3 regions of the Streptomyces sp. RGM 3693 genome follow, and region 3 is predicted to be linked to each of the others. Evidence: riboswitches for the same ligand, from Rfam matches in the RefSeq annotation. Region 3 holds a riboswitch; each other region holds the start of a gene.

Region 1 (5,034 bases), on a different contig from region 3:
ATGAAGAGGTTGAGCGACTGGCTCTGGTCCAGGTACGGCGTGCGGTCCGCGGCCATGTCGATCAGGGCCCGCTGGGGGATCTCCCAGGCGGTGCGGTAGCGGTGCCGGACGTCCGCGGGGATCCAGGCCAGCTCCGCAACGGAGCCGTTGGCCTCCCGGAGCGCGTCCCTGGTCCGCGCGTCCCACAGGCCCAACTCCTTGAGCTCCTCGATCAGATACGTGTTGACCTGGAGGAACTCTCCGGACAGCGTCTCGCGCTTGAAGAGGTTGGAGACCTGCGGCTCGATGCACTCGTAGACGCCGGCGATGGAGGCGATGGTGGCGGTCGGCGCGATGGCCAGCAGGAGCGAGTTGCGCATCCCGGACGTGGCGATCCGGGTGCGCAGCGCCGCCCAGCGGTCCGCCCAGCGCGGTTCGGCGTTCGGGTAGTGGTCCGGGTGCAGCACGCCGCGGGCCGTACGGGTCGCGGACCAGGCCGGGTGCGGGCCGTGCCGTTCGGCGAGGTCGGCGGATGCCTCGTAGGCGGCGAGCATGATCCGCTCGGAAATACGGGTCGAGAGCTCCCGCGCCTCGGCCGAGTCGAACGGCAGCCGCAGCCGGAAGAACACGTCCTGGAGGCCCATCAGGCCCAGACCGACCGGCCGCCAGCGGGAGTTGGAGGCGCCGGCCTGCTCGGTCGGGTAGAAGTTGATGTCCACGACCCGGTCGAGGAAGGTCACGGCGGTGCGGACGGTGGCGTCCAGCCGCTCCCAGTCCAGCTCGCCGTCCTCGCCCAGATGCGCGGCCAGGTTGACCGACCCGAGGTTGCAGACGGCGGTCTCCCCGTCGTCGGTCACCTCCAGGATCTCCGTGCACAGGTTGGAGGAGTGCACGACCCGGCCGGGCTCGGCGGTCTGGTTGGCGGTGCGGTTGGCGGCGTCCTTGAACGTCATCCAGCCGTTGCCGGTCTGCGCCAGGGTGCGCATCATCCGGGAGTACAGCACCCGGGCCGGGACCTGCTTACGGGCCTTGCCCGCGGCCTCCGCCGCCCGGTAGGCGGCGTCGAACTCCGCGCCCCACAGGTCGACCAGCTCGGGCACGTCGGACGGGGAGAACAGCGACCAGTCCGCGTCCGCCTCCACCCGGCGCATGAACTCGTCCGGGATCCAGTGCGCGATGTTGAGGTTGTGGGTCCGGCGGGCCTCCTCGCCGGTGTTGTCCCGCAGCTCCAGGAACTCCTCGATGTCGGCGTGCCAGGACTCCAGGTAGACACAGGCCGCGCCCTTGCGGCGGCCGCCCTGGTTGACCGCGGCCACCGAGGCGTCCAGGGTGCGCAGGAACGGCACAATGCCGTTGGAGTGCCCGTTGGTGCCGCGGATCAGCGAACCGCGGGCGCGGATCCGGGAGTACGAGAGGCCGATGCCGCCGGCGTGCTTGGAGAGCCGGGCCACCTGGTGGTAGCGGTCGTAGATCGAGTCCAGCTCGTCCAGCGGGGAGTCCAGCAGGTAGCAGGAGGACATCTGCGGGTGCCGGGTGCCGGAGTTGAAGAGCGTGGGGGAGGACGGCAGGTAGGAGAGCGTGCTGGTCAGCCGGTACAGCTCGGCGACGTCCGCGAGCGCCCGCGCGCCGTTGTCCTCGGCGAGGCCGCAGGCCACCCGCAGCAGGAAGTGCTGGGGCGTCTCGATCACCTGGCGGGTGGTGGGGTGCCGCAGCAGGTAGCGCGAATGGAGGGTGCGCAGCCCGAAGTACCCGAACCGGTCGTCGGCGCCGGCCGCCAGCGCCTCGCGCACCAGCGCGTCTAGCCGCGCCGCGTGGGTGCGGACGAACTCCGCGGTGGCGTCCGCGATCAGCCCCTCCTGGTGGCCGACCGCGATCGAGGCCGAGAAGGAGGTGGCGCCCTGGCCGGCGGCCTCCTCGGCGATGGCGCGGGTCAGCAGGCGCGCGGCGAGCTTGGAGTACTGCGGCTCGTCGGCGATCAGGCCGGCCGCGGCCTCGGTCGCCAGCGAGCGCAGTTCCGCCGCGTCGGACCCGGGGTGCCGGCCGCGCAGCGCGGCGGCGGCCACCTTGCCGGGATCGGTCGCGGTCAGGTCCGCGGTCAACTCGGTCAGCGTCCGCAGCAGGGCGACGCCCGGGCCGTCTTCGTACGCGCCAGGCGCGGCCACGACGGGCTGCACGACCTCGGCGTCTGACGCGGGCTCCGTTGGCGCGATGGTCACCTGATGCTCTCCCTCACTCGGCGGGGGCCGGGAGGGACAGTGGTGCGACGGGAGCCGCGCGGGCAGGGCCGCACCCCGCGGCGAACCGGGGGTGCGCGGGCCGGCCGCGCGGCGTCCATCGGCCCATCCCTCGGGGCCCGGACGTATCGACGCCGCACCGATGGCGGTGCGGACGTACCGTCGGCAGGTCCTCGGACTAGGGAGCGCACCGCCGGGTCCGTACCGTTGGGAAACGGCCGGTGGACTGCGCTCTCACACCGTTGCGGGACAGTTCCGGATTCGCACCGGATTCCCCTGCGGCGACAGCGAGGAAGAGCATACATCTTGTGTCGCTCCCCGCACGCACCCCCACATCTTGTGTCGTTGCCGCATAGCATTCCCCCAGGCATACGAAGGGCCGGGCCGCCCGGGCTCCCTTTGAACGCCGCCGCAAAGCCTTCGGAACGCCCCCGGAAGGCGGCTCAGACCAGCTCGCGGGCGAACGCCCACAGGGTGATGCCGGGCACCGGATCCCAGTCCCGCTCCGCCGCCCGCGCGAACCCCAGCCGCCCGTAGAGCCGGTGCGCCGGCAGCAGGTGCTGATGGCTCGACAGCACCATCCGGCGCAGCCTCAGCGCCCGCGCCCGCGCCAGACAGGCCCGCACCAGCGCCTCACCGATGCCCCGTCCGCGCCCCGCGGGCCGCACCGCCAACATCCGGAACTCGCCCTCGCCGGGCCCGGCCAGATCCGCGTACGGACTCCCGTGCGTCGCGAACGTCACCGCCCCCAGCACCGCCCCGTCCGCCCCGTCCGAGGCCACCAACACCTCGGCGTGCTCCGCCCGGTGCGCCACCTCCCGCAGCACCGCCGCGTACGGATCGTCCACCCCGCCGGACAGCAGCCCGTCGCTCAGATACACCTCCACCACCAACTCGCCGACCGTGTCGAACTCCGCCTGGCGTATGGGCCTGATCGTGATGTCCATGGGGGCCAGTGTGGCGACGACCGCCCGACAGCACGGCCGAGGTGGCGAATGGTGATCAACGCGTGACTGTCAGTGGGCTCGACTACCGTCGGTCTTACGTTCCCTGCTCGCTCCGACAGCAAGGAGAAGGCGCCATGACCGCGCTCGCCGACCCGCCGCACATCACTGTTCCCGAGCACTTCGAAGAGGCCGCCCGGATACTCGCCCGCCTGGAAGAGGGCGCGCGGTTGGAACTCATCGACGGGAAGGTCAGGAGCAAGCCCATGCCGGACGGGGACCACGGGCGGATCATTCAGTGGCTCACGCGTATCTGCATGCAGCACCGGCCCGAGCTTTGGCTCGACCCTTCCCAAGGTATCAAGGTGCAGTCGTACCGGAGTGGCCGCGCCCGGCCGGACGGCACGCTCGCCCCCATGGACGCCTTTGTCGGCCAGGGCGAATGGGTCGACCCTGACCCCGTCCTGATGGTCGTCGAGGTGACGTCGTACGACTCCGACACCGAGCAAAGTGACAGGGTTGAGAAGCCCAGGGCCTACGCCGAAACGGGCATTCCGCTCTACCTGTTGATCGACCGGAAGTCGTGCCAGGTGTCGCTCTACAGCGAGCCCGACGGCCAGCGCTATGAGGACGTGCACACCGTTCCGTTCGGCAAGTCCCTTCCCCTTCCGGACCCGGTGGGCATCGCGCTCGACACTGCGCCGCTGAAGGATTGGGTCCACTGACCGGCCCGGTTGCCGCGTCGCGCACGAAAGGGCCGCCGCGTCCCTGACGAACGCGACGGCCCTCCGCCGTAGTTGACGACGCTCAGTGCCCCGCCGCCGCCTCCGCCGTGGCGGGCGGCAGGTCGGCGGTGACGCCCGCGTCGCCGACGTCGGCGGTGTAGTCCGAGGGGACCGTCTCGTCGGTGCCCTCAGGGGCCTTGAGGGCCCTCAGGACGAACGTCAGGACGACCGTCACCACGACGTTCAGGACGAAGGCGGTGAGACCGATGTAGCCGATCTGGCCGATGCCGGGGATCTCCGCGCTGGAGCCGCCGAAGTGCTTCTGGGTCGGGCTGGCCACCCCGTACGCGGCGAGGGTGCCGTAGACCATGCCGATCGCCCAGCCGGCCAGCAGCGCCCAGCGGTGGAACCAGCGGGTGAAGAGGCCGCCGACCAGCGCCGGCATGGTCTGCAGGATCCAGATGCCGCCCAGCAGCTGGAAGTTGATGGCGACGGTCTTGTCCATGGTGAGGACGAAGGCCAGTGCGCCGACCTTGACCAGGAGGGAGACCAGCTTGGCGACCTTGTGCTCCTGCTCGGGCGTGGCGCTGGGCTTCAGGAAGTCCTTGTAGACGTTCCGAGTGAAGAGGTTGGCGGCGGCGATCGACATGATCGCCGCGGGCACCAGCGCGCCGATGCCGATCGCGGCGAACGCCACCCCCGCGAACCAGCTGGGGAACATGTCCTCGAAGAGCTGCGGGATCGCCAGCTGCGCATTGCCGTGGGTGTCCGTGCCAGCCTTGATCGCCATGAAGCCGAGCAGCGCGAGCAGGCCCAGCATCAGGGAGTAGAGCGGCAGGATCGTGGTGTTGCGGCGGATGACGTTGCGGCTGCGCGAGGAGAGCGTCGCCGTGATCGAGTGCGGGTACATGAACAGCGCCAGCGCCGAGCCGAGCGCGAGCGTGGCGTACGCCCACTGCGCGTTGGGGCCGCTGGCCAGTTCACCGCGCGGTTTGCCGGTCGGCCCGTGCACGGCGAGCGTCTGCTTGGCCGTGTGGAAGATCTCGCCGAAGCCGCCCAGCTTGATCGGGATGTAGATGATCGCCACCGCGATGACGAGGTAGATCAGCCCGTCCTTGACGAACGCGATCAGCGCGGGCGCCCGCAGGCCCG
Region 2 (5,034 bases), on a different contig from region 3:
CATGGTGAATATGCGGACACGGTGTCGGCCGGCCGGTGCGCGCTCCGCGGCTACGTGAGGGGAGCCAAGCGGCGGGCGCGGGACGTCAAGAGGCCGGCGCGGAACGGCCGTTCACGGCGGGAGGGATCTCGATGTGCGGCCGGGGGTGGACTTACTAGGACGTCCAGCTATATATGTGCCGGCGAAGGCCCGCGGTGCAGGGAAGCCGGTGTGAACACGTCGGTACCGCACGGCGCGCCTGCCCCGGTCGCCACGACCGGGGCGGGCGCGGTGCCCACGGGCCGCGACTACAGCTCCGTGCGTACCGTCCGGGCCGCGGTGACCAGACTCTCCAGGGAGGCTCGGACCTCCGGCCAGTCGCGGGTCTTGAGTCCGCAGTCGGGGTTGACCCACAGGCGCTCGGCGGGGATGGCCCGCAGACCGGCGCGCAGTAGGTCCGCCGCCTCCGCCGGGCTCGGCACGCGCGGGGAGTGGATGTCGTACACACCGGGGCCGGCCTCGCGCGGGTAGCCGTGGGCGGCGAGCTCCCGGGCGACCTGCATGTGGGAGCGGGTGGCCTCCAGACTGATCACGTCGGCATCGAGGTCGTCGATGGCCTGCACGATGTCACCGAACTCGGCGTAGCACATGTGGGTGTGGATCTGGGTGCCCGGGCGCACCCCGCCGGTGGTCAGCCGGAAGGCTTCGGTGGCCCACGCCAGATAGCCGGGGCGGTCGGCGGCCCGCAGCGGCAGTGTCTCCCGGAGCGCGGGCTCGTCCACCTGGATGACCGATGTCCCGGCCGCCTCAAGGTCGGCGACCTCGTCGCGCAGTGCGAGGGCGACCTGGCGCGCGGTGTCCGTGAGTGGCTGGTCGTCGCGGACGAAGGACCAGGCGAGCATCGTGACGGGACCGGTGAGCATGCCCTTGACCGGGCGCTCGGTGAGCGCCTGGGCGTACGCCGTCCAACGGACCGTCATCGGCCCGGGGCGGGAGATGTCACCGGCGAGGATCGGCGGGCGGACGTAGCGGGTGCCGTAGGACTGCACCCAGCCGTGCCGGGTGGCGAGATAGCCGGTGAGCTGCTCGGCGAAGTACTGGACCATGTCGTTGCGTTCGGCCTCGCCGTGCACCAGGACGTCCAGCCCGGCCTTCTCCTGGAAGGAGATGACCTCCTGGATCTCGGCCTCGATGCGCGCCTCGTAGCCGGCGGTGTCGATCCGTCCGGCCCGCAGGTCGGCGCGTGCGGTGCGCACTTCGCCGGTCTGCGGGAACGAGCCGATGGTGGTGGTCGGCAGCAGCGGCAGGCCGAGGTGACTGCGCTGGGCGGCGGTCCGCTCGGCGTACGGCTGGGAGCGCCGGGCATCGGCCTCGGTGACGGCCGCGGCGCGGGCCCGTACGGTCCGGTCGTGGGTGATCGGGGAACCGGCCCGGGACGCCAGATCGGCGCGGTTGGCGGAGAGTTCACTGGTGATGGCGCCGGTGCCGCGCGCCAGGCCCTTGGCGAGGGTGACGACCTCGGCGGTCTTCTGCCGGGCGAAGGCGAGCCAGCGCCGGATCTGCGGTGCGATGTCCCGCTCGACCGCCGCGTCGAGGGGGACGTGCAGCAGGCTGCACGAGGCGGCCACGTCGACCCGATGCGCCAGGCCCAGCAGCGTGGCCAGCACGGACAGGGACTTCTCCAGGTCGTTGACCCAGATGTTGCGGCCGTTGACGATGCCGGCAATCAGGCGCTTGCCGGACAGACCGCCGACGGCGGCGAGCGCGTCCAGATTGGCCGCGGCCGCCTCGGTGAAGTCCAGCGCCAGCCCCTCGATCGGGGCCTTGGCCAGCACCGGCAGGGCGTCGCCCAGCCGGTCGAAGTAGGAGGCGACCAGCAACTTGGGCCGGTCGGTGTGGGCGCCGAGGTCGCGGTAGGCCCGCGCGGCGGCGTTCAGTCCGGCCGGGGTGCGGTCCTGGACGAGGGCGGGCTCGTCGAGCTGTACCCACTCCGCGCCCGCCGCCCGCAGATCCGCGAGGACCTCCGCGTACACCGGCAGCAGCCGGTCGAGGAGGGTGAGCGGGTCGAAGCCGTCGGCCACGCCGGGGGCGGGCTTGGCGAGGAGGAGGTAGGTGACCGGGCCGACCAGGACCGGCCGCGCGGTCAGCCCCAGGGCGAGGGCCTCCGTGAACTCCGCGACCTGCCGGGCGGAGTCGGCCGTGAACACGGTGTCCGGGCTCAACTCGGGGACGAGGTAGTGGTAGTTGGTGTCGAACCACTTGGTCATCTCCAGCGGTGCGACGTCCTGGGTGCCGCGGGCCATCGCGAAGTACCCGTCGAGCGGGTTGGCGGCGACCGCCGCGCGGTGACGCTCGGGAACCGCGCCGACCATGACGCTGGCGTCCAGGACGTGGTCGTAGTAGGAGAAGTCGCCGGTCGGGACCTCGTTGATGCCGGCGTCGGCGAGCTCCTGCCAATGGGTCCGGCGCAGTTCCGCGGCGGTGGCGCGCAGGGCGTCGGCGGTGACGCGGCCCTTCCAGTAGCCCTCGATGGCCTGCTTCAACTCCCGGTGCTGTCCCTGCCGGGGGTAGCCGTACACGGTGGCCCGTGCGGTCACGGCTTCGGGCTTGACGGTCACGGAGATCTCCTTCGCGAGATGAATCCCTGAGATCCCGGCAACGGGACGAGAGCGCGAAGGGGTGACGGAACCGGTGGAGCGCAGTCGCCCGACAGGGCGTGCTGGTCCGCCTGGTAGGTACTCCCCCAGACTTCGTCCGGGGGCACCCCCAGCCCGCCCTCGGGGTCACCGGGATGTCCGCGCACGAGTGCTTCGCGCACGGGCAGTTGGCAGGTCTTCGGACTCGCGGGCGCGTCTCGTGTCGTACGAGATTCCTAGTGGCCGTCGCTTCCCAGGCCCGGCCGGGCCCAGTGCGTATGACGGCGGTCGTTCCCACTCACCGCTGCGGGGCAGTCCCGGATTCCCACCGGGTTCCCTCTTGCGACGCCTCCCGCCTGGCGGGCGGGGCGAACCAGCTGCACGGGTCAGCCTACGGTGCGCGCCCGCGGCGCGTCGGGTCCCGTCCACCACGCGGAAGGTGAGATGCGACAACCGGCTGAGGCGTTTGCTCCGGGGCGAGGGTGGGCAAGGCCGACCGCGTGCTTCTGCCCGGCCCCGGACGACGGTGGTCGCAGTTGTCTCAGTGGTCCCGGTGCCCGTGATGGTCGCGGCAGTCGTCGAAATCCTGCGGGGGGCGGGCGACTCCCGGGGCGTCCATGGCCATGACGTGCGCCAGGCACCGTGCCCGCTGCGCGCGCTCGACCATCTGGTCGCTGTCCGATGCGGCGTTGGCCAGGCTGGCGCAGCACACGGTGAGCAGGAGGGCGCCCGCCGCGAAGGGCAGGGCGCGGAGCGGGGGTGGGGGCGCCAGTAGGGCCCGCACCCGCTGGGGCACCGGCCCGCCAGTCGCGGCCAGCACACCGGGCCGGGCGGCGGCGGAGGTGGCCAGGGCGGCCCGTCCGACGGCGCGGGCGACCACCGTGCGGCTGCCGACGCGGGCCGCCGCCGCTTCGTCGGCCCAGCGCTCCAGTACGAAGGCGCCGGCGTCGGCCATCGGGCGGAGCAGGGGATTGACGGCGGTGGTGAGGTGCCACACGACCTGGAAGAGGTAGTGCCGACCGCGGAGGTGGGCCCGTTCGTGCGCCAGCAGGGCCGCGCGCTCCTCGTCGCTGAGGCTGCGCAGCATGCCGCGGGACACCACGATCCGGCCGGGTGCGCCGGGCAGGGCGAAGGCCCGCGGGACCTCGTCGTCGAGCACGGTCAGTTCCGTGTCGCCGAGCATCCGGGCGCACTCCTGCCGGGCCTGAAGGACCTGCCGGACCTGCCGGACGGTGGCCACCCCCAGTGATACGGCGCTCCAGGTGAGCGCCGCGGCGCTGAGGGCCGCAACGGCGAGGGAGACCGGGTCCTCGGCCCGCAGTGCGGACACCGACCAGTGGCCCTCCCGGGCGACCTCGGGGATCTGCGCGAGGCCGGTGAACGCCAACAGGGCCAGCGAGCCGAGCCAGCCGATGGCCGTCACCAGCGCGGCGCAGGCCAGGGACCAGGCCGACGGTCGCGGCGGCAGGCGCCGGGCCGCACGGGGGGCGAGCACGGCGAGGACGAAGGTGATCAGGAGCGGGACGTACACACTGATCGTCACCGGCTCATCGCCCTTCGTCGGTGCGGTCGGCGTCGGGGCCGGCCAGCAGCCGGTGCAGCAACTGCTCGTCCTCTTGGGACAGTTCCGAGACGAAGCGGGTGAGCACCGCTTCCCGGTCCGAGCCGCGCTCCAGCAGGGTGCGCATCCGCTCGGCGGTGTGGGACGCCTCGTCCCTGGCGGGCGCATAGGCGTAGCCGCGGCCCGCGCGGCGCCGGACCAGCATGCCCTTGTCGTACAGGCGGGTCAGGATCGTCAGCACGGTGGTGTAGGCCAGGTCGTCGGGTAGTCGCTCCATGGCCTGGCGGGCGGTTAGTGGTTGCTCGGCGCCCCAGAGGGCGGCCAGTACGCCGCTCTCCAGCTCACCGCGGGCCCGCCTGCCGGATGCCTCGCCGCTGTCGTCGTGCTTCCGCTCGTGCACCGTTCATCGCCCTTCCCGTTCGGCGCCCCAGCCTACTCCGGAGCTACTACGGCTTGTAGAACGCGGGGATCCGGTTCGCGTGCGAAGCGTTCTCTGAGCGTTCTCCTACATGTTGTACGAGTTGATCTACTACATGTTGTAGAGTTTCGCCGCCCCCGCTCCGCTCCGGCTGCACCGCGGAGCGCTCGGTCCCCTGCTCCTGCTGCGGAAGAACACACCATGCTCTACCTCGGAAGCACGGCACACCTGCGCGCGCTCGCGGCCGCCACCCTGCGCCCCCGACCAGCGACGACGGCCACGACGACGCAGCGCGTCACGATCGTCTCCGCGAGCATCGGCGCAGGCCACGACGGCGCCGCCGCCGAACTTGCCCGCCGGCTCACCGCGGACGGCCTCACCGTGGACCGGTTCGATCTGCTCGACCTGCTGCCCGCCCGGATCGGCCGGCTGGTACGGGA
Region 3 (5,034 bases):
TCGGGCTGGTGCTCGGGCTGCTGACGCCGCTCGCCGGCGCGGCTGTGGTCGGCGCGATGATCAATGCGCTGGCGGTGAAGTGGGGCGGCGGCTTCTTCGCGCCCCAGGGCGTGGAGTACGAGCTGCTGATCACCACCGGGGCGGCCGCGCTGGCGCTGACCGGGCCCGGCCGCTACGCCGTCGACCGCTTCCTGCCCGGGTTGCGTGCGCACCGGTTGGCGTACGGGGCGGCCGCGCTGGTTCTGAGCGTGGTGCTCGCGGCGATTGTGCTGCTGCTCCGGAAGTGAGTCCGGGCACCCTCCGGGGCGCGCGGACGCGAATCCGGCGCGGCGACCTCAGGGAAACGATCGGCGAATCGGCCGGCGAATCGACCGGGAATCGGCCAGAGGAACGGTCAGAGGAACGGCCGGGCAACGGCCAGGCAGCGACGTGAAGGAAGACGGGAGGCTTTGATGTCCGTACGGCGGCTCAATCATGCGGTGTTGTACATCCGTGAGGTGGCACGGTCGGTGGCGTTCTACACCGAGGTGTTGGGGTTCACGGTGGACGTGGAGATTCCGGGGCGGGCGGCCTTCCTGAGCGCGCCCGGTTCGGACAACGACCACGACCTGGGGCTGTTCGCGGTGGGGCCGGACGCGCCCGGGCCGGAGAGCGGCCGGATCGGGCTCTACCACCTGGCCTGGGAGGTCGGGACGCTCGGCGACCTCTCGGCGATCGCGGCGCAGCTGCGGGAGCGGGGCGCGCTGGTCGGCGCCACCGACCACCTGGTCTCCAAGTCGCTCTACGCCCGGGACCCGGACGGGAACGAGTTCGAGGTGATGTGGCGGGTGCCCCAGGAGGACTGGCCGGGGGCGGACGAGCCGGACCGGCTGCGGCCGCTCGACCTGGCGGCGGCGCTGGAGCGTTGGGGTCCGGACCTGCTGACGGGCGCGGCGGCCGGCTCGGCCACCTGAGGCGCCGCCCGGGTGCGACCTGTTCGTGTGCCGCGGCCCTCCCCGCCGGGTGGTGGGGAGGGCCGCAGGCATGCGTGGGAGTTTGTCCCTAGGGGGTGTCGGTGCCGTCCGCGCGGGGGGCCGGGACGGTGCCCTGGGCCGGCGGTGCCTGCTGGGCCCGGGCGGCCCAGCGCTTCTCGACGCCGCCCAGTCGCCAGTACGCCAGTGCCGCCGCCCACACCACGACGAACACGCCGACGATGATGAAGCCCACGTTGTCCAGGTTGAGGGCGGAGATCCCGGCCGTCAGCGGGTCGTCGAGGCCGAGCTTGTCGTGCAGCACGGTCACCAGCTCGATGGTGCCGATGAGGAACGCGACCGCGATCGACAGCCCGGTGATGGTGAGGTTGTAGTAGACCTTGCGCACCGGGTTGGCGAACGCCCACTGGTACGCGAAGTTCATGAAGGTGCCGTCGAGGGTGTCGAACAGGCTCATCCCGGCGGCGAACAGCAGCGGCAGGCACAGGACCGCGTACCAGGGCAGGCCCGCCGCGGCGCCGCTGCCCGCCATCACCATCAGCGTCACCTCGGTCGCGGTGTCGAAGCCGACTCCGAAGAGGAACCCCAGGGGGTACATCTGGCCGGGGCGGCTGATGGACTTGGTGAGCCGGCCGAGGATCCGGTTCATGAAGCCCCGGGAATCCAGGTGCGCCTCCAGCTCCTGCTCGTCGTACGCGCCCGACCGCATCGCCCGGAACACCTTCAGGATGCCGATCAGGGCGACCAGGTTGAGGGCGGCGATGAGGTAGAGGAAGGTGCCGGAGACGGTCGTGCCGACGAGGCCGAGCGTCTGGTGCGTACGGGAGTTGTCGTTCATCAGCGCGCCGGCGAGCTGGGCGCCGCCCGCCACCAGCGCGGCCATCACGACGACCACGCTGGAGTGGCCGAGGGCGAACCAGAAGCCCACCGAGACCGGCCGCTTGCCGTCGGCCATCAGCTTGCGGGTGGTGTTGTCGATCGCCGCGATGTGGTCGGCGTCGAAGGCGTGCCGCATGCCCAGGGTGTATGCGGTGATGCCGAGTCCGGCGCCGAACACCTGGCTGCCGACCGTGTAGTGGCCCGGCACGACGAGCAGGAAGAGCACGCCGAAGGCGACGACGTGCAGTGCGGCGATCACGGCCATCAGGCCCGCCGTGCGGACGGTGTCACGGCGCTGCCAGCGGAACGATCCGGTGGAGCCCGTTATGCCGATAAGGGAGGAATTGCGGGGAGAAGGGGAATTACCCGGGGAATCAGTGGACAGGGCCATCCGGCCATCACGCTCCAGCACCTCGTGGATCACTTCGTGAGATGCCGTGGCCGGTCTCCTGGCTTACGGGTGCACGCGTCCACCCCGCCTTCCCGGCCGCAGGCTGCGGTCAGTGGCGCCGTACGCGCGCTGGGCGCGTACGGAGAGGGGTGGAAACTCCCCGATCACAGTGGCGAGGGCCGCGCCGGCTTGGGACACGAGGTCCAGCACCGGTCTTCCCGAACACCACGGCCCGGTCACTCTAGCGGGCACCGGTGAGAACAGGCCACGCGCGGTGCCTGGTGCGGGCGGCGACCGGGCGCCGGGCGGGTCGGGTCAGAGGGCCAGGGACGACAGGAAGGTGTGCAACTCCTGGTCGAAGAGCGGGGTGTTCTCCAGGTTGACCATGTGACCCGCGGCCGGCACGCGTATGCGGCGGGCGCCGGGGACGTGCAGCGCTATGGCATGGGCGTTCGCGGAGATGTCGGAGGAGTCGAGGTCGCCGTCGAGGACGGTGGTCGGCACCCGGATCTCGCCCAGGCGGTCGAAGGCGCCGACCTCCAAGGGCATGCCCGGGCCCGCGTCGTCGGCGTGCACCTCGACATTGGCGGACGCGGAGGCGCGCATCCGCTCCCGGAAGCCGGGGTGGACGGCGGACGGCGCGCGGTGCGGACCGTCCACCCACATCCGCAGGAAGTGCTCCACATAGCGCTCGGCGCCGTCCGGTTCGCCGATCGCGGCGACCTGTTCCCGGATGTGTTCCAGGAGGAAGGGGTCGGTGAAGGCGCGGCCGCTGATTCCGGGGGAGGCGAGGAAGAGGGCCGTGACCCGGGCCGGGTGGGCGAGGGCGGTGTCCAGTGCGACCCGGGCGCCGTGCGAGAGGCCGACGAGGACGGCGCGCGGTATGTCGAGTGCGTCCAGCAGGGTCGCCAGGTCGTCGTGGTTGGCCCAGTCGCCGGTCACCGTGGAGGAGAGGCCGTGACCGCGGGCGTCGTAACGGACCACCCGCAGGCCGGAGTTGACCAGCCAGGCGAACTGCTCGTCCCACATGTGCTGGTCGAGCATCCCGTCGTGCAGCAGTATCACCGCGGGCCCCGAGCCGGCCGTCTCGTAGAACAGCTCGCCGTCGTCGACCGGAACGGTGTCGTTGTCGATCTCGGACCAGGCCTGGAAGTCGTGCGTCATTCTGCGGGCCGTTCTGTGCGCGTCGGGCGGTCGGTCGGACGGGCGGATGCCGGCGGGCGGTGCCCGATTGCGGGCGGTATCACGTCCTGTGCGGCGTCCAGGTGGGCGGCGTCCCGCTTTTCGGGATTGCCGGTTTCCTCCGGGGGAACGCGCGAGCCGTCCGCCAAGTGCCGGAATTCCTCACCGAGCCGATCCAGGACCCGCAGTGCCGTACGGACCTCCCCGGTCGACAGGTCGGTCAGGCTGCGCCGGAGCTCCGCCGCCTCGGCTTCCCGGATCCCGTGCACCACCGCCGTGCCCTCGTCGGTGAGTCGGATCAGCGAGGAGCGGCGGTGCGCGGGATTGGGGACCGTCACGACCAGGCCCAGCTCCGCCGCGTGGTTCACCCAGCGCTGCACCGGCTGCCGGTCCAGGTCCAAGGAGCGCGCCAACTGCGGGACGGTGCGCGGGCCGTGGGCGCGCAGCGCGTCGAGCAGGGTGCGCTCGCCGGCGGTCAGGCCGGTGCCTTCGAGCTCGCGCTCCGTCGCGCGCACGATCGTCCGGTGCAGCGGCCGCAGTCGCCGGATGACGTCGTACAGCAGCTCTTCGGCGGCCGCTGCACCCCCGTCGATGTCCCCGGCCAAGTCCCCCTCCAAGGCCCTGTTCACGCCCTCGCCCGTGCCCTCGCCCTCGCCCGCGCCCATGCCCTCGCTCACGTCCCCCTCCGCAGCCCCGTTCATTTCCCCCTCCGTGCCCCTGCCCCGGCTACATCCCCTTGATGACACTCACGCTGTCATGATGACATTCATGATGTCGTTTTGGAAGGGGTGTTGACGCTCGATGGGGAGAGGAGAGGTGAGGGGGAGCGCCGCGGGGGGGAGCGGAGCGGGAAGGGGCAGGGGGACGAGGGGATGCGGGGACGAGGGGACGGGGTCAGTCGTCCAGTGGGGAAGGGGCCTCGTCGGTGGTAAAGGAGACGACGAGGTCGGCCCGGGGGCGGGTGGCCGCCACGAGGCGGGCGTTGGCCTCGTCGGAGGTGCGGACGAAGTCCTCGGCGTCGACCCGCAGGCGGCCGAACCGCTCGTGTCGGTCGATCAGCCGCCGTACCCGTTCCTGGGCGTCCAGCTCCATGTACCACGCCTCGTCGAGTAGTTCACGGATCCCTGCCCAGGGGTCGGAGTGCAGCAGGAGGTAGTTGCCCTCGGTGATGACGAGCGGGATGTGCGGCGCCACCGGGATGCTGCCGGCGACCGGCTCCTCGATGCGGCGGTCGAAGGCCGGCGCGTAGACGGGCGTGCCGGGTTCGGGGGAGCGCAGACGGGTCAGCAGGGCCGCGTAGCCGGCGGGGTCGAAGGTGTCCGGCGCGCCCTTGCGCTCCGTACGGCCCAGGCGGCGCAACTCCGCCTTGGCGAGGTGGAAGCCGTCCATCGGGACGAGCGCGGCCTGGCCGGTCAGCTCCGCCGCCAGCCGGGCGGCGAGGGTGGACTTTCCGGCGCCCGGCGGCCCGGCGATGCCGAGCAGCCGGCGCCGGCCGGGCGTCGCGGAAGCGGCGAGCCGGCGGGCACGGGCCACGAGGTCGTCGAGGTTCATGATGGGACCATCGTGCCTGATGGGCCGGGGTGTCCGCCGGGTGGTCGGGGCGGCCCGGCG

What was found. A riboswitch is a leader RNA that binds a small molecule or an ion and turns the genes downstream of it on or off. The one in region 3 is predicted to bind cobalamin.
Region 1: it holds a riboswitch for cobalamin, as region 3 does, so the genes downstream of both, ACO0M4_RS02100 (ribonucleoside-diphosphate reductase subunit alpha) here and ACO0M4_RS26275 (HoxN/HupN/NixA family nickel/cobalt transporter) in region 3, are expected to answer to the same signal.
Region 2: it holds a riboswitch for cobalamin, as region 3 does, so the genes downstream of both, metE (5-methyltetrahydropteroyltriglutamate--homocysteine S-methyltransferase) here and ACO0M4_RS26275 (HoxN/HupN/NixA family nickel/cobalt transporter) in region 3, are expected to answer to the same signal.

Annotation. Positions count from the first base shown of each region.
Region 1 is NZ_JBMPPQ010000001.1:456,919-461,952, forward strand. Features, by position in the region: gene ACO0M4_RS02100 (ribonucleoside-diphosphate reductase subunit alpha) at 1-2,195, opposite strand, end outside; cobalamin riboswitch at 2,361-2,514, opposite strand; gene ACO0M4_RS02105 (GNAT family N-acetyltransferase) at 2,657-3,160, opposite strand; gene ACO0M4_RS02110 (Uma2 family endonuclease) at 3,295-3,882, shown strand; gene mctP (monocarboxylate uptake permease MctP) at 3,965-5,034, opposite strand, start outside.
Region 2 is NZ_JBMPPQ010000003.1:672,150-677,183, reverse strand. Features, by position in the region: gene metE (5-methyltetrahydropteroyltriglutamate--homocysteine S-methyltransferase) at 288-2,597, opposite strand; cobalamin riboswitch at 2,789-3,008, opposite strand; gene ACO0M4_RS31700 (M56 family metallopeptidase) at 3,157-4,158, opposite strand; gene ACO0M4_RS31695 (BlaI/MecI/CopY family transcriptional regulator) at 4,163-4,576, opposite strand; gene ACO0M4_RS31690 (glycosyltransferase) at 4,796-5,034, shown strand, end outside.
Region 3 is NZ_JBMPPQ010000002.1:2,004,356-2,009,389, forward strand. Features, by position in the region: gene ACO0M4_RS26265 (DoxX family protein) at 1-287, shown strand, start outside; gene ACO0M4_RS26270 (VOC family protein) at 453-953, shown strand; gene ACO0M4_RS26275 (HoxN/HupN/NixA family nickel/cobalt transporter) at 1,042-2,241, opposite strand; cobalamin riboswitch at 2,273-2,486, opposite strand; gene ACO0M4_RS26280 (alpha/beta fold hydrolase) at 2,557-3,405, opposite strand; gene ACO0M4_RS26285 (MarR family winged helix-turn-helix transcriptional regulator) at 3,402-4,124, opposite strand; gene ACO0M4_RS26290 (nucleoside/nucleotide kinase family protein) at 4,318-4,974, opposite strand.